Regions from separate parts of the Streptomyces camelliae genome, predicted to be linked through region 2. Evidence: riboswitches for the same ligand, from Rfam matches in the RefSeq annotation. Region 2 holds a riboswitch; each other region holds the start of a gene.
The links. A riboswitch is a leader RNA that binds a small molecule or an ion and turns the genes downstream of it on or off. The one in region 2 is predicted to bind cobalamin.

Region 1 (7,246 bases), 1.5 Mb from region 2:
GCTGCTGCACGGCCGCCGGAACCTCGCCGGCAGCGGCTCGGCCGGAAGCAGGACCGCGATGTGCTGGGACCTCCCGGGCTGACGGCCATCGACCGCACGGCGGTGGCGGACCACGAGACGCGGCTGACGGCCTACGCGCGGGAGGCCCTGGCCCAGGTCCCGGGTCGCCGGCGGCTGGGCCCGGCGGCCGAGCGGACCGGCGTACCGGCCTTCACCCTGCCCGGCCACACCCCGGCCCGAGATCGCCGACCGGCTGGACGGCGACGGCCTCGCTGCTGGAGCTGCAGGCCGCCCGAGCCGGCCCGCCCGGTGGCACCGCCTCGTAGGAGTCAGCCGGTCTCTGTGGTGTGGGCGTTCCAGCGCTCCTCGACCTTGGCCAGGCGCCAGTAGGCGATGGCCATGACCCAGACGACGACGAACAGGCCGACGATGACGTAGCCGACGTTGTCCAGGTTCAGGCCCGCGATCCAGCCGGTGACGCCATCGCTCAGGCCGAGCTTGTCATGCAGGACGCCGACCAGCTCGATCGTCCCGACGAAGAAGGCGACGGCGATGGACAGACCGGTGATGGTGAGGTTGTAGAACACCTTGCGGACCGGGTTCGAGAAGGCCCACTGGTAGGCGAAGTTCATGAAGGTGCCGTCGAGGGTGTCGAACAGGCTCATGCCGGCGGCGAAGAGCAGGGGCAGGCACAGGACCGCGTACCAGGGCAGACCGGCGGCCGCGCCGTTGCCGGCCAGGGCGAGAAGCAGCACCTCGGTCGAGGTGTCGAAGCCGATCCCGAAGAGGAAGCCGAGCGGGAACATCTGGCCGGGGCGGCGGACGGACTTGGTGAGCCGGCCCAGGATGCGGTTCATGAAGCCGCGCGAGTCCAGGTGCGCCTCCAGCTCGGCCTCGTCGTACTGCCCGGCGCGCATGGCCTTGAAGACGCGGGCGATGCCGAACAGCGCCACGAGGTTGAGGGCGGCGATGAGGTAGAGGAAACCGCCGGAGACCGTGGTGCCGACGGTGCCGAGGACCTGGTGGGTCCGGGAACCGTCGTTCATCAGGGCGCCGGCGAGCTTCGCGCCTCCCGCGACCAGCGCGGCCATGACGACCACCACGCTGGAGTGCCCGAGCGCGAACCAGAAGCCCACCGACACCGGCCGTTTGCCGTCGGCCATCAGCTTGCGGGTGGTGTTGTCGATCGCGGCGATGTGGTCGGCGTCGAAGGCGTGCCGCATGCCGAGGGTGTAGGCGGTGATGCCGAGGCCGACCCCGAACGCCTTGGTGCCGACCTCATAGTGATGCGGGATCACCAGAACGAAGAGGATCCCGAAGGCCACCACATGCAGGGCGACGATCACGGCCAGCAGGCCCGCGGTTCGGACGGTGTCCTCGCGCCGCCAGCGGAAGGACGTGGTGGCGGCGGTTTCGGGCACGCCTGAGGACACGGTCATTCGGTCACGCTCCAGCACCTCGTGGATCAGCTTCGTGATGCCGTGGCCGGTCTCCTGGCTGACGGGTCGACGCGCCCGCCCCTGCCTTCCCGGCCGCGAGGCCAGTGGCAATGCGTGGGGCGGAAACTTCCCGATCACAGTGGCGAGGGCCGCTCCGGACTGAGCCCCCTGAGGGGCCGTCACCGGTCTTCCCGAACACCACGGCCCACCCACCCTAGAGTGCCGCGGTCAAGGGCTGCAAGACTGCACAACTATGCAGGTGTGATGACCGGAACGGTGCGGCTGCGATGATGAGGCCATGCATCTCGTCCCCGCGGAACGTGCCGGGCAGCGCACCATCGACGGCCACCGGGTCTGCGATGCGATCGCCGCCGTCGGCGAGCCCGAGCGCGTACGTGCCTGGGCCGATCGCTTCTCCCTGCTCTCCGACCCCGGACGCCTCTCCCTGCTGCTCGCCCTCCACGAGGCCGGCCCCATCGCCGTCTCGGACCTCGCCGTCGCCACCGGAATGCGGGACACCGCCGTCTCCCAGGCGCTCCGCCTCCTGCGCGCCGCGGGCGTCGTCGAGGGCGACAAGGAGGGCAGGATCGTGCGCTACCGGCTCGTCGACGGCCCGGTTTCCGCGCTGCTGGAACACTGCGCGTCCTCCCACGACACGGGCGCCGAGGGCTTGCCGCCCCACTAGACGCTCATGGGTCCGGGTTCGACCCGGATGCCGCATGTGGCGTGCGCCGCCTTCCCGATCCGGAACTCGGCCGGCCGGAGTCTTCGTACCCGTCGTACGGGCGCCGGCCGTGACGACACTCGGCTTGCGGCTCGGTGCCGGGGCGGATCCGCAGGCCGCTGTCACCGCGTGCGTGGCCGTGCCGGTCGTGGCGTGCCCCTGTGCGCTGGGGGTTGGCGACGCCGACCGCGTTGATGGCCGCGGCCGGACGGGGCGCGCAACTGGGCGTGCTGGTCAGCGGGCCGCAGGCGTGGGAACGGCTTCAGCACATCGACGTGGTGGTACTGGACGTGACCGGCACGCTCACCTCCGGCGACATGACCGGCGCCCGGGTCACGGCCGCGCCGGGCGGGCCGGGTGAGGAGACGGTGCTGCGGCCGGCCGGTGCGGTCTCCTGAGTTGGGATCGACGCCTCGTAGGAAGTTCCCCCGTCGGCGCGTAACGTGACGCAACATGAAGATCCTCATCAGTGCCGACATGGAGGGTGCCACCGGGGTCACGTGGCCGGCCGATGTGCTGCCGGGGACGCCGCAGTGGGAGCGGTGCCGGGCGATGTTCACCTCGGACGTGAACGCCGCCGCGGGGGGCTTCTTCGACGGCGGCGCCGATCAGGTGCTCGTCAACGAGGCCCACTGGAGCATGCGGAATCTGCTGCTGGAGCGGCTCGACGAGCGGGTCGAGATGCTCACCGGCCGGCACAAGGCGCTGTCCATGGTGGAGGGCGTGCAGTACGGGGACGTCGACGGCATCGCCTTCGTCGGCTACCACGCCGGCGCCGGCATGGAGGGCGTCCTCGCCCACACCTACCTCGCCAACCAGATCACCGGCGTGTGGCTGAACGACGCCCGCGCCAGCGAGGGTCTGCTCAACGCGCACGTCGTCGCCGAGTACGGCGTCCCCGTCGTCCTCGTCACCGGCGACGACGTGGCCTGCGAGGACGCGCTCGGGTACGCCCCCGAGGCACTGAAGGTCGCCGTCAAGGACCATGTGTCGCGGTACGCGGCGGTGTGCCGGACCCCGGCCCGCACCGCCGCCGACATCCGCGCCGCCGCGAAGGAGGCCGCCCGGCTCGCGGTGCGCCACGCACCCGTCGAGGCCGGGCCGTTCACCGTCGCCGTCGAGTTCGACGCCGAGCATCTGGCGATGGCCGCCACCGTCGTCCCCGGGGTCGCCCGCATCGGGGAGCGGAAGGTGGCGTACACCAGCGCCACCATGTACGAGGGGATCAGGACGTTCAAGGCGGTCACCACGATCGTCTCCGCCGCCGTGGAGGAGCAGTATGGCTGACCAGCACACCGACCGGCAGACCGACCTTCAGGCGCTGGACGAGGTCGTGGAGTTCACCTCCGGTCTGATCCGCATCGACACCACCAACCGGGGCGGCGGGGACTGCCGGGAGCGGCCCGCCGCCGAGTACGCCGCCGAACGGCTGGCCGGCGCGGGCCTGGAGCCGCTGCTGCTGGAGCGCACACCGGGCCGCACCAACGTCGTCGCCCGGATCGAGGGCACCGACCCCGCCGCCGACGCGCTGCTGGTCCACGGCCATCTCGACGTGGTGCCGGCCGAGGCCGCCGACTGGAGCGTGCACCCGTTCTCCGGGGAGATCCGCGACGGGGTGGTGTGGGGCCGCGGCGCCGTCGACATGAAGAACATGGACGCGATGATCCTCGCCGTCGTGCGTGCCTGGGCCCGGCTGGGCGTACGGCCCCGCCGGGACATCGTCATCGCCTTCACCGCCGACGAGGAGGCCAGCGCCGAGGACGGCTCCGGGTTCCTCGCCGACCACCACCCCGAGCTGTTCGAGGGCTGCACCGAGGGCATCAGCGAGTCCGGCGCCTTCACCTTCCACGACGGCGCCGGCCGGCAGCTCTACCCGATCGGCGCCGGGGAGCGGGGCACCGGCTGGGTGAAACTCACCGCGCGCGGCCGGGCCGGGCACGGCTCCAAGGTGCACAAGGACAACGCGGTCACCCGGCTCGCCGCCGCCGTCGCGCGCATCGGCGAGCACGAATGGCGGATCCGGCTCACCCCGACGGTGCGGGCCGCACTCACCGAACTCGCCACCCTGTACGGCATCGAGCCCGACTTCCGGGACGTGGACCGGCTGCTGGAGAAGCTCGGCCCGGCGGCCGCGCTGGTCGAGGCAACCCTGCGCAACAGCGCCAACCCGACCATGCTGGAAGCCGGTTACAAGATCAACGTCGTCCCCGGCGAAGCGGTCGCCTACGTCGACGGGCGCTATCTGCCGGGCGGCGAGGAAGAGTTCACCACCACCCTCGATCAGCTCACCGGCCCGGACGTGAGCTGGGAGTTCGCGCACCGCGAGGTGGCCCTGCAGGCGCCGGTGGAATCCCCCACCTTCGCCCGGATGCGAGCCGCCGTCGAGGAGTTCGCACCGGACGGGCATGTGGTGCCGTACTGCATGTCGGGCGGCACGGACGCCAAGCAGTTCTCCCGGCTCGGCATCACCGGTTACGGCTTCGCCCCGCTGAAGCTGCCCGAGGATCTCGACTACCAGGCGCTGTTCCACGGCGTGGACGAGCGGGTGCCCGTCGAGGCGCTGCACTTCGGCGTCCGCGTCCTCGACCGCTTCCTGCGCACGGCCTAGGGGAGCCTTTCGAGCCGCTCAAGAAGCCGAGAAGGAGGGCACACACGCGTGCTGACGTCGCCGTACGGAACGTGGCCGTCGCCCGTCGACGCGGCGCTGGCCGCCGCGCACGACGGACAGCCGGACTGGGTGGGCTTCGTCGGGGACGAGGTGTGGTGGACCGAACCCCGGCCCGCCGAGGGCGGCCGCCGGGCACTGGTGCGGCGTACGGCCGAGGGCACGGAGGAGACGGTGCTGTCCGCGCCGTGGAACGTGGCCAACCGGGTCGTCGAGTACGGCGGCCGCCCCTGGACCGGGGCGGTGCCGGACGGCCGGCCGCTGATCGTCTTCACACACTTCGCCGACCAGCGGCTGTACCGGTACGAACCCGGCGGCGAGCCGCGCCCGCTGACCCCGCTGTCCGCGGTCGGCGCGGGACCGCGTTGGGCCGACCCGCACCTGGACCTCGCCCGCGGTGAAGTGTGGTGCGTGCTGGAGGAGTTCACCGGGGACGGCCCCGGCGACGTCCGGCGCGTCCTGGCCGCCGTACCGCTGGACGGCTCCGCCGCCGAAGACCGCTCCGCGGTGCGCGAACTCACCGACGGCCGCCACCGGTTCGTCACCGGCCCCCGCCTCTCACCCGACGGCCGCCGGGCCGCCTGGCTCGCCTGGGACCATCCGCGGATGCCGTGGGAGGGGACGGAACTGCTCGTCGGCGAGATCGGTGTCGACGGCATACTGCATACCGTCCACACGGTCGCCGGCGGGCCGCACGAGGCGATCGCGCAGACCGAATGGTCTGCAGAAGGCAGTCTTCTGTACACCAGCGACCGCAGCGGCTGGTGGAACCTCTACCGGGACGACGGCACCCCGCTCTGCCCGCGCGAGGAGGAGTTCGCCGGGCCGCTGTGGCGGCCCGGACTGCGCTGGTTCGCACCGCTGGACAGCGGGCTGATCGCGGTCGTACACGGCAGGGGGTCGACCGTACTCGGGATACTGGATCCCGTATCCGGTGAGATCGTCGACGTCGCCGGACCGTGGACCGAGTTCGCCGGCACGCTCGCCGCTCGCGGCAGCCGGGTCTTCGCGGTCGGCGCCGGCCCGCGCACCGCCCACGAGGTGGTCGAGCTGGACACCGGCACCGGCCGGGCCCGCGCCGTCGGCGCCCGGCACCGGGACGCCGTCGACCCCGCCTACTACCCGCAGCCCAGCACCCGCACCTTCACCGGCCCCGGCGGCCGAGAGGTGCACGCCCACGTCCACCCGCCGCACCACCCCGCCCGCACCGCACCCGACGGCGAGGCGCCGCCGTACGTCATCTGGGCGCACGGCGGGCCCACCAGCCGGGTGCCGCTCGTCCTCGACCTGACCATCGCCTACTTCACCTCGCGGGGCATCGGGATCGCCGAGGTGAACTACGGCGGCTCCACCGGATACGGACGCGCCTACCGGGAGCGGCTGCGCGGGCAGTGGGGTGTGGTCGACGTCGAGGACTGCGCGGCCGTCGCCCGCGCCCTCGCCGAGGAGGGCACTGCCGACCCCGCCCGGCTCGCCATCCGCGGCGGCAGCGCCGGCGGCTGGACCGCCGCAGCCTCCCTGACCACCACCGACGTCTACGCCTGCGGGACCATCGTCTACCCCGTCCTCGACCTCGCCACCTGGGGACCGGGGGAGACCCACGACTTCGAGTCCCGCTACCTGGAGTCGCTCATCGGGCCCCTCGCCGAGGTGCCGGCCCGGTACACAGAGCGCTCGCCGACCACCCACGCCGACCGGCTCACCGTGCCGTTCCTGCTGCTCCAGGGCCTGGACGACGTGATCTGCCCGCCGGCCCAGTGCGAACGCTTCCTCGCCCGGATCCAGGGCCGGGGCGTGCCGCACGCCTACCTGACCTTCCCCGGCGAGGGCCACGGGTTCCGGCGGGCCGAGACGATGGTGCGCGCGCTGGAGGCGGAACTGTCCTTGTACGCTCAGGTGTTCGGACTGGACGTGCCCGACGTCCCGAGACTGGAGCTGCACCCGTGAAGGACGTGAAGGACGCGAAGGACGCGAAGGCACTGACCCGGCCGAAGCGGCTGGCCCCCGGCGCCCGCGTCGCCGTCGTCGCCACCAGCGGGCCGGTGCCCGAGGAGCGGCTCCAGGCCGGGCTCGACGTGCTGCGCGGCTGGGACCTCGACCCGGTCGTCGCCCCCCATGTCCTCGACCGGCACGGCGAGTTCGGCTACCTCGCCGGCGCCGACGCCGACCGCGCGGCCGACCTCCAGAACGCCTGGTGCGACCCCACCGTGGACGCCGTCCTGTGCGCCCGCGGCGGATACGGCGTACAGCGGATGGTCGACCTGCTCGACTGGGAGGCGATGCGGGCGGCCGGGCCCAAGGTCCTCGTCGGCTTCAGCGACATCACCGTCCTGCACGAGGCCTTCGCCGCCCGCCTCGGCCTCGCCACCCTGTACGGGCCGGTGGCGGCCGGCGTCGACTTCATCAAGAACGCCCGCG
Region 2 (7,246 bases):
GAGGTCGAATCCGTGACCGGCGGCCAACCCGTCGCATTCGAGCACGTTCGCTCACTGACGCACACCAACAATGTCGTCACGGAGGCCATGCGCTTGCGGCCCGCCGTATGGATATTGACGCGGCGCGCGGTGACCGAAACATCACTCGGCGGCTATCGCATTCCGGCCGGGGCGGACATCGTCTACAGCCCGTACGCGATCCAGCGCGACGCCCGCTCCTACGACCGCAACCTCGACTTCGACCCGGACCGGTGGCTGCCGGAGCGGGCCAAGGAGGTGCCGAAGTACGCCATGAGCCCCTTCAGCAACGGCAACCGCAAGTGCCCCAGCGACCACTTCTCCATGACCCAGCTGACCCTGATCACGGCGGCGATCTCGGCGAAGTACCGCTTCGAGCAGGCCACGGGGTCGAACGACACCACCCGCGTGGGCATCACGCTCCGCCCGCACGACCTGCTGCTGCGGCCGATGCCCTGGTAGTCCGGGAGGGATCCGCCGGATACCGGCGCGCGCTCGTGCGGCCGCCTGGCCACCGAACGCGCGCCGGCAGGTGGTGCCGGGAGACTCAGAAGTCCTCGTCCAGGTCGACGGTGCCCTCGACCGCGACCTGGTACGCCGACGGCCGGCGCTCGAAGAAGTTCGTCAGCTCCTGCACGCCCTGCAGCTCCATGAAGGAGAACGGGTTCTCCGAGCCGTACACCGGGGCGAAGCCGAGGCGGGTGAGCCGCTGGTCGGCGACGCACTCCAGGTACTGGCGCATCGACTCGGTGTTCATGCCCGGCAGCCCGTCACCGCACAGGTCGCGGGCGAACTGCAGCTCGGCCTCGACGGCCTCCCGCAGCATGTCGGTGACCTGCTGCTGGAGCTCGTCGTCGAAGAGGTCCGGCTCCTCCTTGCGGACGGTGTCGACCACGTCGAAGGCGAAGGACATGTGCATCGTCTCGTCCCGGAACACCCAGTTGGTGCCGGTGGCGAGGCCGTGCAGCAGACCCCGGCTGCGGAACCAGTAGACGTAGGCGAACGCGCCGTAGAAGAACAGGCCCTCGATGCACGCGGCGAAGCAGATGAGGTTCAGCAGGAAGCGACGGCGGTCCGCCTTCGTCTCCAGCCGGTCCAGCTTCTCGACCTCGTTGATCCACTTGAAGCAGAACTCGGCCTTCTCGCGGATGGAGGGGATGTTCTCGACGGCCGCGAAGGCCGCCGCCCGGTCCTCCGGGTCGGGGAGGTAGGTGTCCAGCAGCGTCAGATAGAACTGGACGTGCACGGCCTCCTCGAAGAGCTGACGGCTCAGGTAGAGCCGCGCCTCGGGGGAGTTGATGTGCTTGTACAGCGTCAGCACCAGGTTGTTCGCGACGATCGAGTCACCCGTCGCGAAGAAGGCGACCAGCCGGCCGATGAGGTGCTGCTCCTCCGGCGTGAGCTTCGCGAGGTCGGCGACGTCCGAGTGGAGGTCGACCTCCTCCACGGTCCAGGTGTTCTTGATCGCGTCCCGGTAGCGCTCGTAGAAGTCCGGGTAGCGCATGGGGCGCAGGGTCAGCTCGAAGCCCGGGTCGAGCAGGTTGGCGTTACGGGACATTACTGGCAGGCCTCGCAGGACTCGGGGTTCTCAAGGGAGCAGGCGACGGCGTCGGGGTCGGCGGCCTGCTGGACGGGGATGGGGGTCTTGGTCTGCGCCTGGGCGGCACGGGCGATGCGGGTCGCCGGGCGCGAGCGCAGGTAGTACGTCGTCTTCAGGCCCGACTTCCAGGCGTACGCGTACATCGAGGAGAGCTTGCCGATGGTCGGCGTCTCCATGAAGAGGTTGAGCGACTGCGCCTGGTCCAGGAACGGGGTGCGGGCCGCCGCCATGTCGATCAGACCGCGCTGCGGGATCTCCCACGCCGTGCGGTACAGCGCCCGCACCTCCTCGGGGATCCACGCGAAGCCCTGCACCGAGCCGTTGCTGTCCCGCAGCGCCTCACGGGTGCGCGCGTCCCACACGCCGAGGTCCTTCAGGTCCTGCACCAGGTACGAGTTGACCTGGAGGAACTCACCGGACAGCGTCTCGCGCTTGAACAGGTTCGACACCTGCGGCTCGATGCACTCGTACACACCGGCGATGGAGGCGATGGTGGCCGTCGGCGCGATCGCGAGGAGCAGCGAGTTGCGCAGGCCGGTGCCGGCGATCCGCCCCCGCAGCGCGTCCCAGCGCTCCGGCCAGGTCAGCTCGACGTCGTAGTGGTCCGGGTGCAGCACACCCTGGGCGGTACGGGTCTTCTCCCAGGCCGGCAGCGGGCCGCTGCGCTCGGCGAGGTCGGCGGAGGCCTCGTACGCGGCGAGCATGATCCGCTCGGCGATCCGTGTGGACAGGGCCTTGGCCTCGGCGGAGTCGAAGGGCAGGCGCAGCTTGAAGAAGACGTCCTGCAGCCCCATCGCACCGAGGCCGACGGGACGCCACTTGGCGTTCGACCGTCCCGCCTGCTCGGTCGGGTAGAAGTTGATGTCCACGACCCGGTCGAGGAAGGTGACGGCGGTGCGGACGGTCTCGTCCAGCCGCTGCCAGTCGAGGTCCCCGTCGCTCACGAACGCGCCGAGGTTCACGGACCCCAGGTTGCAGACCGCCGTCTCGCCGTCGTCCGTGACCTCCAGGATCTCCGTGCAGAGGTTGGAGGAGTGGACCACGTGCCCGGGCAGGGCGGTCTGGTTGGCGGTGCGGTTGGCCGCGTCCTTGAAGGTCATCCAGCCGTTGCCGGTCTGCGCGAGCGTGCGCATCATGCGGCCGTACAGCTCACGGGCCGGGATGGTCTTCTTCGCGAGGCCCGCCTGCTCGGCCTTGCGGTAGGCGGCGTCGAACTCCGCGCCCCACAGGTCCACCAGCTCCGGCACGTCGGCGGGGGAGAAGAGGGACCACTGCTCGTCGGCGTTGACCCGGCGCATGAACTCGTCCGGGATCCAGTGCGCCAGGTTCAGGTTGTGCGTACGGCGGGCGTCCTCACCGGTGTTGTCCCGCAGCTCCAGGAACTCCTCGATGTCGGAGTGCCAGGTCTCCAGGTAGACGGCCGCGGCACCCTTGCGCCGGCCGCCCTGGTTCACCGCGGCCACCGAGGCGTCCAGGGTCTTCAGGAACGGCACGATGCCGTTGGAGTGCCCGTTGGTGCCGCGGATCAGCGAACCCCGGCTGCGGATCCGGGAGTACGACAGCCCGATACCGCCGGCGTGCTTCGAGAGCCGGGCCACCTGGTGGTAGCGGTCGTAGATGGAGTCCAGCTCGTCGAGCGGGGAGTCGAGGAGGTAGCAGGACGACATCTGGGGGTGCCGCGTACCGGAGTTGAAGAGCGTGGGGGAGGAGGGCAGGTAGTCGAGGCGGCTCATGAGCCCGTAGAGCGCGGCGACTTCGTCGACCGAGCGGTCGCTGTCGTCCTCGGCGAGACCGGCGGCGACCCGGAGCATGAAGTGCTGGGGCGTCTCGATGACCTTGCGGGTGATCGGGTGCCGAAGGAGGTAACGGCTGTGCAGGGTGCGCAGGCCGAAGTAGCCGAAGCGGTCGTCGGCGTTCGGGTCGACCAGCGCGTCGAGGCGGGCCGCGTGCAGCCGCGCGAACTCGGCGGTGCGGTCGGCGATGAGGCCCTCGCGGTGGCCGACGGCGACGGACTCGGTGAAGGAGGTCACGCCCTGCGAGGCGGCCTCGGCGCGGATGGAGAGGGTCAGCAGCCGGGCGGCCAGTTTCGAGTAGGCGGGGTCCTCGGAGATGAGCCCGGCGGCGGCCTCGGTGGCCAGTTCGCGCAACTCCGCCTCGTCGGCCCGGGCGGACCGGCCGCGCAGCGCGGCGGCGGCGACCCGGCCGGGGTCGGCGTCGGGGAGGTCGGCGGTCAGCTCGGTCAGGGTCCGCAGCAACGCGGTACCGGGACCGTCGGTGTCCTCGGTGTGCAGGCCGCTGACTGAAGCCGGATCTGCTGGCGCGATGGTCACGTGGGGCTCTCCCTCGCTCGGCACGGGGGCCTTGCGGAGGGCAGGGGGCAGCCACGAGCGCGCACGCGTCGCGTCCACCGGCCCATTCCACGAGGCCCGGACGTCGGAAGGCACCCGGGCCGGACGGCCGGGCGCGTGCTGCCGGCAGGTCCTCGGACTGACTCCTGTGTGCGGATGCGCACAAGTACACCGTTGCGGGACAGTTCCGGATTCGCACCGGATTCCCCTGCGGCGACAGCGAGGATGAGCATACATCTAGTGCCGGGCTGTCGTGGCACCCCCAGATGTTGTGTCACACGTCAACAGTCCGCGCGTTGGTATGTCAACGGGCCGCCGTTCGTACGTCAACGGGCCGCCGTGGGTTCGTCCCTCGGCGGCCCGCTGCGGATCGGCTGTGGCGCTTCAGTGTGCGGCGCCGGCCAGTTCGGTCTGGACGCCCGGGTCGCCCGCGTCCGCCGTGTAGTCCTCCGGCCTGGTCTCATCCAGGCCCTCGGGGGCCTTCAGGGCCCTCAGGACGAGGGTGAGGACCACCGTGACCGCCACGTTGAGCACGAACGCGGTGAAGCCGATGTAGCCGATCTCACCGATGCCCGGGATCTCCTTCGCCGAGCCGCCGAAGTGCTTCTGGGCCGGGGAGGCGACCCCGTACGCGGCGAACGTGCCGTAGATCATGCCGACCGCCCAGCCGGCGAGCAGGGCCCAGCGGTGGAACCAGCGGGTGAACAGGCCGCCGACCAGGGCCGGGAAGGTCTGCAGGATCCAGATGCCGCCCAGGAGCTGGAAGTTGATGGCGACCGTCTTGTCCATGGTGAGGACGAAGACCAGGGCGCCGACCTTCACCAGGAGCGACACGAACTTGGAGACCTGGGCCTCCTGCTTCGGCGTGGCGTCCGGATTGATGAAGTCCCGGTAGATGTTGCGGGTGAAGAGGTTCGCCGCCGCGATCGACATGATGGCCGCCGGGACCAGCGCGCCGATGCCGATGGCCGCGAAGGCCACGCCCGCGAACCAGGACGGGAACATGTCCTCGAACAGCTGAGGGATCGCCAGCTGCCCGTTCTTGACCTTCACTCCGGCCGCGATCGCCATGAAGCCCAGCAGGGCCAGCAGGCCGAGCATGAGGGAGTACAGCGGCAGGATCGTGGTGTTGCGGCGGATCACGTCACGGCTCTTGGACGACAGGGTCGCGGTGATCGAGTGTGGGTACATGAACAGCGCGAGGGCGGAGCCCAGTGCCAGCGTGGCGTACGTCCACTGGCCCGCCTCCGGGGGCGCGAGCGCGCCGCGCGGCTTGCCCGTCGCCGGGTTGACCTGGCTGAACGCGTGCGCGGCCTTGGCGAAGATGTCGTCGAAGCCGCCCAGCTTGATCGGGATGTAGATGATCGCCACCGCGATGACGATGTAGATCAGGGCGTCCTTGACGAACGCGATCAGGGCGGGCGCGCGCAGACCGGACGAGTAGGTGTAGGCCGCCAGGACGCCGAAGGCGATGAGCAGCGGCAGGTCCCGGACGAACCAGTTGCTGCTGCTGTCCCCGCCGACGCCCATCACGTCCAGCACCGCCTGGATGCCGACGAGCTGGAGCGCGATGTACGGCATCGTCGCCAGGATGCCGGTCAGTGCCACGGCCAGGGACAGGCCCTTGGAGCCGAAGCGGCCGCGCACGAAGTCCGAGGTCGTCACATAGCCGTGCTTGTGGGACACCGACCACAGGCGGGGCAGGAAGGTGAAGATCAGCGGATAGACGAGGATCGTGTACGGCACCGCGAAGAAGCCGGACGCGCCCGCCGCGTAGATCGCCGCCGGTACGGCGACGAAGGTGTACGCCGTGTACAGGTCGCCGCCGAGCAGGAACCAGGTGACCCAGGTGCCGAACGACCGTCCGCCCAGGCCCCATTCGTCCAGGGAGTGCTCGTTCTCAGCCCTGCGCCAGCGTGCGGCGAGGAAGCCCATGACCGTGACGGCCAGGAAGAAGAAGATGAAGACGCCGAGCGCGACGCCGTTGACCCCGTTCTTCACTTCGCCCCACCACCCTTCTGCGCGGCGCGGGCACGCTGGTCCCGCTGCCACAGCTGGTACGCCGTCATGGTGAGCGCGGTGGAGATCAGCACCCAGAGCATCTGGTACCAGTAGAAGAACGGGATGCCGATGAACGTGGGGTCGGCCTTGGCGTACGAGCCGACCCACAGCATCGCCACGAAGGGCGCGACGAGGCACAGCCCGATGATCACGCGGACCGGTGTCACGACCGGTGGTCTCACTTCAGGTGCTTCGGACATGTCACGGCTCTCCGTCCCCTCGCTGATCACCTGTGTAATGCGCAGGCAATCTAGGTGACGGTGTCGCGGCAGTGGAAGACCTCGTCCGCATATCGGTATATCGATTCAGCGAACGTCCACGGAACCGGCGCCTCCTACTCCGCCGGACGCTTGAGCCGCGCGACGAACTTGTAGCGGTCTCCCCGGTACACCGACCGCACCCACTCCACCGGCTTGCCCTCCCGGTCCAGGGAGTGGCGGGAGAGCATCAGCATCGGCAGGCCCACGTCGGTGCCGAGCAGGCCCGCCTCGCGCGGGGTGGCCAGGGAGGTCTCGATGGTCTCCTCGGCCTCGGCGAGGTGGATGTCGTAGACCTCGGCGAGCGCGGTGTAGAGGGACGTGTACTTCACCAGGGACCGGCGCAGGGCCGGGAAGCGCTTGGCGCTCAGATGCGTGGTCTCGATCGCCATCGGCTCGCCGTTGGCCATGCGCAGCCGCTCGATGCGCAGCACGCGTCCGCCGGCCGTGATGTCGAGCAGCTCGGCGAGCCGGTCGTCGGCCGTGATGTACCCGATGTCCAGCAGCTGCGAGGTCGGCTCCAGACCCTGGGCACGCATGTCCTCGGTGTAGGAGGTGAGCTGGAGCGCCTGGGAGACCTTGGGCTTGGCGACGAAGGTGCCCTTGCCCTGGATGCGCTCCAGCCGGCCCTCCACGACCAGCTCCTGCAGGGCCTGGCGGACGGTGGTCCGGGAGGTGTCGAACTCGGCCGCCAGCGTGCGCTCGGGCGGGACCGGCGTGCCCGGCGCCTGCGTCTCCGTCATGTCGAGCAGGTGCTTCTTCAGGCGGTAGTACTTGGGCACGCGCGCCGTACGGACGGTTGTGCCGGCCTCGTTCTCCGCACTGCTGACGTCGGTGCTCATGCTCTGCCTTCCCGGCTCCGGATGCCGAAGCGGCCGACCTGGCATCGGCCACGGCACACATCGTGGCACGGCTTCGTGTGTCCGGAGTCCACGCGCACGCCCCGCGATCTCCTCTGTATA
Region 3 (7,246 bases), 3.8 Mb from region 2:
CCACGGCGGCGCTCGCCCTCGCGGTGCCCGCGGCCGCAGCCGGGCCCCCGGCGCTGGTCTCGGCCCTGCCCCAGGGGCACGACATCTCCTCGCACCAGGAGCACGTCGACTGGCCGTCCACCCGGACGAAGGGCGCACGGTTCGTCTACGTCAAGGCGACCGAGTCCACGGACTACCACAACCCCTACTTCGACGAGCAGTACGACGGCGCACGCGACGCGGGCCTGCTCCGGGGCGCGTACCACTTCGCGCTGCCGGACAAGTCCTCCGGCGCGGCGCAGGCCGCGTTCTTCGTGCGCAACGGCGGCGACTGGCAGGCGGACGGCTGGACGCTGCCGCCCGCGCTGGACATCGAATACAACCCGTACAGCGCGAAGCTCAAGTGCTACGGGCTGAGCAAGGCGAAGATGGTCCGCTGGATCCGGGCCTTCAGCGACGAGGTGAAGGAGGAGACCGGGCGCCGTCCGGTGATCTACACGACCACCCAGTGGTGGAAGCTCTGCACCGGCAACAGCCGTGCGTTCTCCTCCAGTCACGCGCTGTGGATCGCCCGGCACGGCACCGCCGGACCAGGGACGCTGCCGGGCGGCTGGCGGTACTGGACGTTCTGGCAGTACGGCACCGAGGGCACCTTTCCGGGTGACCAGAATCTCTTCAACGGGCCGGCCGACCGGCTGCGGACCTTCGCGCGCGGCCAGTAGCCAAGGGGCGCCTGGGTCCCGAGCGACACAAGACGGCAAGCGGAATCCCACCCGCCCTCTCCGGACATCGCCACGCCTGCCCCAGTTCACCTTCCGTTCACCCAGGTTGCCTACGGTCGTCCAGCCAATGACCTCGAACGATTGCCTGGGTAAATGGAAAGCTTCTCGCTGATCCTCGCGATTGTGGTGGTAACCGCACTCGCGTTTGATTTCACGAACGGTTTCCACGACACCGCCAACGCGATGGCCACCACCATCTCGACAGGCGCCCTGAAGCCCAAGATCGCAGTTGCCATGTCGGCCGCCCTGAATCTGGTGGGCGCCTTCCTCTCCGTGGAGGTCGCGAAGACGATCTCCAAGGGTCTCGTCGACGAGAAGGGGATCCGTCCCGAGGTCATCTTCGCCGCCCTGGTCGGCGCGATCCTCTGGAACCTGCTGACCTGGCTGGTGGGCCTGCCGTCCAGTTCCTCGCACGCCCTGATGGGCGGCCTGATCGGCGCCACGGTCGCCTCCGCCGGCTTCGGCGCCGTGCACGGCGACGTGCTGGTGACCAAGGTGCTCCTCCCGGCGGTCGCCGCACCGCTCGTCGCCGGCGTCGCGGCCCTGCTGTCCACCCGCCTGTCCTACGGCATCGGCGGCACGGCCGAGGGCGAGGCCACCCGCAAGGGCTACCGCGTCGGCCAGATCGCCTCCGCCGGCCTGGTCTCCCTCGCCCACGGCACCAACGACGCCCAGAAGACGATGGGCATCATCACCCTCGCGCTGATCGCGGGCGGCTCCCTCGCCCCGGGCTCGAACCCTCCCACCTGGGTGATCCTCTCCGCGGGCCTGGCCATCGCGCTCGGCACCTACATCGGCGGCTGGCGCATCATCCGCACCATGGGCACGGGCCTGACGGACCTGGAGCCGCGCCAGGGCTTCGCCGCCCAGACCAGCGCCGCGACCGCCATCCTGGCCTCCTCCCACCTGGGCTTCTCCCTCTCCACCACGCATGTCGTCTCCGGCGCGGTGATGGGCACGGGCCTCGGCCGCAAGGGCGGTGTGGTCCGCTGGTCCACCGCGACCCGCATGGCCATCGCCTGGGTCCTCACCCTTCCGGCCGCCGCGCTGGTCGGCGCGGGCGCCGAGTCCGTCACGGACCTCGGTGACTGGGGCACCGCCGCGGTCGCCGTCTTCCTGGTCGCCGCGAGCGCCGCGATCTGGAAGATCTCCCGCCGCGAGGTCGTGGACCACACCAACGTCGTCGAGGAGACCGAGGAGCCGGCCGGCGTGGTGACCACCGCCATCGCCGCCGTCACCCCGCCCCCGGCGGGCACGATCGGCGAGGACCTGACGGCCACGATCGCCTCCCCGGCCGCCGCCGCACCGGTCGCCCCGGCCACCCCGGCCGCAGCCACCTCGGCCACTCCGCCGGCCGCCACCGTCTGACCCCGGCCACCCGGTTACCGAAGGAAGCATCATGAAGATCGACTGGTCGGCCATCGGCTCCGTCTTCGGCGTCAGCCTCGCGGTCACGGTGGGCCTGGTGGCCGTGTTCACCCTCGGGGTGAGCGCTCTGGCGCGGCGTGAGAAGGCGGCGGCCCAGGGCAACTCCGCGGCCCTCGCCGTCACCGGCGCCTACGTCTGCTTCGCGGCCTGCGCGGCGGCGGTGGCGTACGGCATGTATCTGATCGTGGCGAAGGTCTGACCACACCTCGGCAGGGCTCCTCTCCGGCTCGTTCCGGAGAGGAGCCCTGCCGCATGTCCGGACCCGGGCGATGTGGGGATCGGCACACTCTCCCCCTGCAGGTCAACGGCAAGTTGACGGCCGTTCCGGACACGTGGTGGACTGCCCAGGCCATGTACGGCGGCAGGAGAGGAAGCCGGTGCGAATCCGGCGCGGTCCCGCCACTGTCACCGGGGAAGAACCCCCGGGAGCCAGGAACTCTCACCGCCGAATCTCCGTCGAACCAGGGCGCGGACACCCTGAGTGAGGACAACGATCGCCATGCCCGGCTGCCGAAGGACCCCTGTCAGGCCCGCTCCTGTACCCACGGCCGGCTGAGCCCATGGGTGCCGATCGCTCCTACGCGTACGGCGCCGCCGCCGGCCTTCTCGGGGACCTGCTCCTCGGCGATCCGCGCCGCGGGCATCCGGTCGCCGTGTTCGGGCGGGCGGCCACGGCCGTGGAAGGCGCGTTGTGGCGCGACCACCGCGGCTGGGGCGCGCTGCACACCGTCGTGTGCGCGGGCGGCGCCGTCGCCCTCGGCACGGTAGCCGCGCGCGCCGTACGCCCCTCCCCCGCCGCCTCCGCCGCGCTGACCGCCGCCGCCGTCTGGGCGGTCGTCGGCGGCACCTCGCTGGCCCGCGAGGCCGGCACGATCGGGCGGGCGCTGCAGGCCGGGGACATCGAGGCGGCCCGTGCCCGGCTGCCCCATCTGTGCGGCCGGGACCCGCAGGCGCTGGACGCCGACGGGATCGCGCGGGCCGTGGTCGAGTCCGTCGCCGAGAACACCTCCGACGCCGTCGTGGGCGCGCTGGTGTGGGGTGCGGTGGCCGGGGTGCCGGGGCTGCTCGGGTTCCGGGCCGTCAACACCCTGGACGCGATGGTGGGTCACAAGTCCCCTCGCCACCGCCGCTACGGCTGGGCCTCCGCCCGCCTCGACGACGTGGCCGGCTGGCCGGGGGCCCGGCTGACCGCCGTACTCGCCGCCGCTGCCGGTCCCGACCCGCGGGGTGCCCTGCGCGCCTGGAAGGCCGACGCCGGCATGCACCCGAGCCCCAACGCCGGGCCCGTGGAGGCCTCCTTCGCGGGCGCGCTCGGCGTGCGCCTCGGCGGCACCCTCTCCTACGGCGGCCGCGTCGAGCACCGGCCCGTCCTCAACGGGGACATGGGCCGGGCCGTCCGGGTCACCGACATCGACCGGGCCGTACGGCTCTCCCGCCGCGTCGGCCTCCTCGCGCTCGGCACCACGGTCGCCGCGCGCCTCCTCGTCAAAAGCCTGAAGGGACGTGGGAAGTGAACGGGGGACTCCTCGTCGCCGGCACCACCTCCGACGCCGGCAAGAGCGTCGTGACGGCCGGGATCTGCCGGTGGCTGGTGCGTCAGGGGGTGAAGGTCGCGCCGTTCAAGGCGCAGAACATGTCGCTCAACTCCTTCGTGACCCGTCAGGGCGCGGAGATCGGCCGGGCGCAGGCCATGCAGGCCCAGGCGTGCCGGATCGAGCCGACCGCGCTGATGAACCCCGTGCTGCTCAAGCCGGGCGGCGAGCAGAGCAGCCAGGTGGTGCTGCTGGGCAAGCCGGTCGGCGAGCTGAGCGCACGCGGCTACCACGGCGGGCGGCAGCAGAAGCTCCTCGGCACGGTGCTGGACTGTCTGGCCGAGTTGCGGGGCACGTATGACGCGGTGATCTGTGAGGGGGCGGGCAGCCCGGCCGAGATCAATCTGCGCCGGACCGACATCGTGAACATGGGGATCGCGCGGAACGCGCGGCTGCCCGTGCTGGTGGTGGGGGACATCGACCGCGGGGGCGTCTTCGCCTCCTTCTTCGGCACCGTCGCCCTGCTCTCGCCCGAGGACCAGGAGCTGATCGCGGGGTTCCTGGTGAACAAGTTCAGGGGCGATGTCTCGCTGCTGGAGCCGGGGTTGGAGATGCTCCAGGGCCTGACCGGGCGCGGGACGTACGGTGTGCTGCCGTTCCGGCACGGGCTCGGCATCGACGAGGAGGACGGGATGGGGGTCCCCCCGCGCGAGCGAAGCCGAGCGTGGGGGAGTGTCTCGCTGCGCGGGACCGTCCGGGAGTCGGCCGTCACTCCCCCGGTCGGCGAGGACGTGCTGCGGGTCGCCGTGTGCGCGATCCCGCTGATGTCCAACTTCACGGACGTGGACGCGCTGGCCGCCGAACCGGGCGTCGTGGTGCGGTTCGTGGACCGCCCGGAGGAGCTGGCCGACGCGGACCTCGTGGTGATCCCGGGCACGCGCGGGACCGTACGGGCGCTGGAGTGGCTGCGGGAGCGGGGCCTCGCCGACGCCCTTGTCCGCAGGGCCGCTGATCAGAGGCCGATCCTCGGCATCTGCGGCGGCTTCCAGATCCTCGGCGAGCACATCGAGGACGAGGTCGAGTCGCGCGCCGGCGCGGTCCCCGGGCTCGGGGTGCTGCCGGTGCGGGTGCGGTTCGCCCGCGAGAAGACGCTCACCCGGCCGGTCGGCGAGGCCCTCGGCGAGCGGGTCGAAGGGTACGAGATCCACCACGGCGTCGCCGAAATCACGGGCGGAGAAGCCTTCCTCGACGGCTGCCGGGTCGGCCGGACCTGGGGCACCCACTGGCACGGCTCGCTGGAGTCGGACTGCTTCCGGCGGGCCTTCCTGCGCGAGGTGGCCGCCGCCGCGGGCCGCCGCTTCGTGCCCGCGCCGGACACCTCCTTCGCCGCGCTGCGCGAGGAGCAGCTCGACCGGCTCGGCGATCTGATCGAACAGCACGCGGACACGGACGCGCTGTGGCGGCTCATCGAGTCGGGCGCGCCGCAAGGACTGCCTTTCATTCCACCGGGAGCGCCCGCATGAGCACAGTGTTGTTGTTGTCCACCGCCGACACGGATCTGCTGGCGGCTCGGGCCTCCGGTGCGGACTACCGCATCGGCAACCCGACCCGGGTGGACGTCGGGCAGGAGCTGCCGGAGCTGCTGGCGGGCGCGGGCCTCGCCGTCGTACGGCTGCTGGGCGGCAAGCGGGCCTGGGAGGAGGGGCTCGCCGCGCTGAAGGCGGCCGGGATCCCGACCGTGCTGCTGGGCGGCGAGGCCGTGCCGGACGCGGAGCTGATGGCCGAGTCGTCGGTGCCGGCCGGGGTCGTCGCGGAGGCGCTGCGGTACCTGGTCGAGGGCGGCCCGGCGAACCTGCTGGAGCTGTCCCGGTTCCTGTCCGACACCGTGCTGCTGACCGGCGAGGGCTTCGAGGAGCCGCGCACGATGCCGGCGTACGGCGTGCACGGTGAGCGTGCTCGCGTCGACGGCCGGCCGACGGTGGGCGTGCTCTTCTACCGGGCGCACGAGCTGAGCGGCAACACCGCCTTCGTGGACACCCTCTGCGACGCGATCGAGGCGCGGGGCGCCAACGCCCTTGCGGTGTACTGCGGTTCGCTGCGCGGCGCGGACGCGGGGCTGTACGAGCTGCTGGGCGGGGCCGACGCGCTGATCGCCACTGTGCTCGCGGCGGGCGGCACACACGCCTCGCAGGCCTCGGCGGGCGGTGACGAGGAGGCCTGGGACATCGGCGCCCTCGCCGACCTCGACGTCCCTGTGCTGCAGGGGCTCTGCCTCACCTCGTCGAAGAAGGCCTGGGAGGAGTCGGACGCCGCCCTCTCCCCCATGGACGCGGCGATGCAGGTCGCGATCCCGGAGTTCGACGGCCGCCTGATCACCGTGCCGTTCTCCTTCAAGGAGCAGGGCCCCGACGAGGTCCCGGTGTACGTCGCCGACCCCGAGCGGGCGGGCCGGGTCGCGGGGATCGCCGTACGGCACGCGCAGTTGAAGCACAAGCCGAACGCGGAGAAGAAGATCGCGCTGGTCTTCACCGCGTACCCCACCAAGCACTCCCGCGTCGGCAACGCGGTCGGTCTGGACACGCCCGCTTCGGCGGTCCGGGTGCTGGACGCACTCCGCGACGCCGGATACGGGATCACCGAATACCCCTCCGGCGGCGACGAGTTGATCCACCGGCTGATCGACGCCGGCGGCCACGACGTCGAGTGGCTGACCGAGGAGCAGCTGGCCGCCGCGCCCGCGCGGGTGCCGCTGGCCGATTACCGGGCGTGGTTCGACAAGCTCGACCCGGACCTCAGGGACGCCATGCTGGAGGCGTGGGGCGAGCCGCCGGGCAGCCTGTACGTCGACGGCGACGACATCGTGCTGGCCTCCCTCCGGTTCGGGAACGTCGTGGTCATGATCCAGCCGCCGCGCGGCTTCGGCGAGAACCCGATCGCGATCTACCACGACCCCGACATGCCGCCCTCGCACCACTACATGGCGGCCTACCGCTGGCTGGAGAACAGCTTCGGCGCGGACGCGATCGTGCACATGGGCAAGCACGGCACGATGGAGTGGCTGCCGGGCAAGGGGCTCGGGCTGAGCGCGGGGTGCGCGCCGGACGCCGTCCTCGGTGACCTCCCGCTCATCTACCCGTTCATCGTCAACGACCCCGGCGAGGGCACCCAGGCCAAGCGGCGCGGGCACGCCACGGTCGTCGACCACCTGGTGCCGCCGATGGCGCGCGCCGACACCTACGGTGACCTGGCCAAGCTGGAGCAGCTGCTGGACGAGTACGCGCTCGTCTCCGACCTGGACCCGGCGAAGGCGCCGGCCGTGCGCGCCCAGATCTGGACGCTGGTCAAGGCGGCCGAGCTGCACCACGACCTGCATGTGGACGAGCAGCCGGGCGACGACGACTTCGACGAGTTCGTCATGCACATCGACGGCTATCTGTGCGAGATCAAGGATGTGCAGATCCGCGACGGGCTGCACATCCTGGGCGGCGGCCCGGTCGGTGAGCCGCGCGTGAACCTGGTGCTGGC

Region 1: linked by a shared signal. The riboswitch ahead of nicT (Nickel transporter NicT) and the one ahead of O1G22_RS14475 (ribonucleoside-diphosphate reductase subunit alpha) in region 2 are both predicted to bind cobalamin.
Region 3: linked by a shared signal. The riboswitch ahead of O1G22_RS32320 (cobalamin biosynthesis protein) and the one ahead of O1G22_RS14475 (ribonucleoside-diphosphate reductase subunit alpha) in region 2 are both predicted to bind cobalamin.

The regions. Positions count from the first base shown of each region.
Region 1 is NZ_CP115300.1:1,734,995-1,742,240, reverse strand. Features, by position in the region: gene O1G22_RS08105 (hypothetical protein) at 1-82, shown strand, start outside; gene nicT (Nickel transporter NicT) at 330-1,439, opposite strand; cobalamin riboswitch at 1,467-1,657, opposite strand; gene O1G22_RS08095 (ArsR/SmtB family transcription factor) at 1,738-2,124, shown strand; partial or broken gene O1G22_RS08090 (heavy metal translocating P-type ATPase) at 2,195-2,555, shown strand; gene O1G22_RS08085 (M55 family metallopeptidase) at 2,617-3,450, shown strand; gene O1G22_RS08080 (M20/M25/M40 family metallo-hydrolase) at 3,443-4,771, shown strand; gene O1G22_RS08075 (dipeptidyl-peptidase 5) at 4,820-6,775, shown strand; gene O1G22_RS08070 (S66 peptidase family protein) at 6,772-7,246, shown strand, end outside.
Region 2 is NZ_CP115300.1:3,214,379-3,221,624, reverse strand. Features, by position in the region: gene O1G22_RS14485 (bifunctional albaflavenone monooxygenase/terpene synthase) at 1-480, shown strand, start outside; gene O1G22_RS14480 (ribonucleotide-diphosphate reductase subunit beta) at 566-1,576, opposite strand; gene O1G22_RS14475 (ribonucleoside-diphosphate reductase subunit alpha) at 1,576-3,948, opposite strand; cobalamin riboswitch at 4,075-4,199, opposite strand; gene mctP (monocarboxylate uptake permease MctP) at 4,351-5,967, opposite strand; gene O1G22_RS14465 (DUF3311 domain-containing protein) at 5,964-6,227, opposite strand; gene O1G22_RS14460 (GntR family transcriptional regulator) at 6,362-7,126, opposite strand.
Region 3 is NZ_CP115300.1:7,058,085-7,065,330, reverse strand. Features, by position in the region: gene O1G22_RS32335 (lysozyme) at 1-701, shown strand, start outside; gene O1G22_RS32330 (inorganic phosphate transporter) at 855-2,129, shown strand; gene O1G22_RS32325 (hypothetical protein) at 2,161-2,388, shown strand; cobalamin riboswitch at 2,509-2,650, shown strand; gene O1G22_RS32320 (cobalamin biosynthesis protein) at 2,750-3,703, shown strand; gene O1G22_RS32315 (cobyric acid synthase) at 3,700-5,244, shown strand; gene cobN (cobaltochelatase subunit CobN) at 5,241-7,246, shown strand, end outside.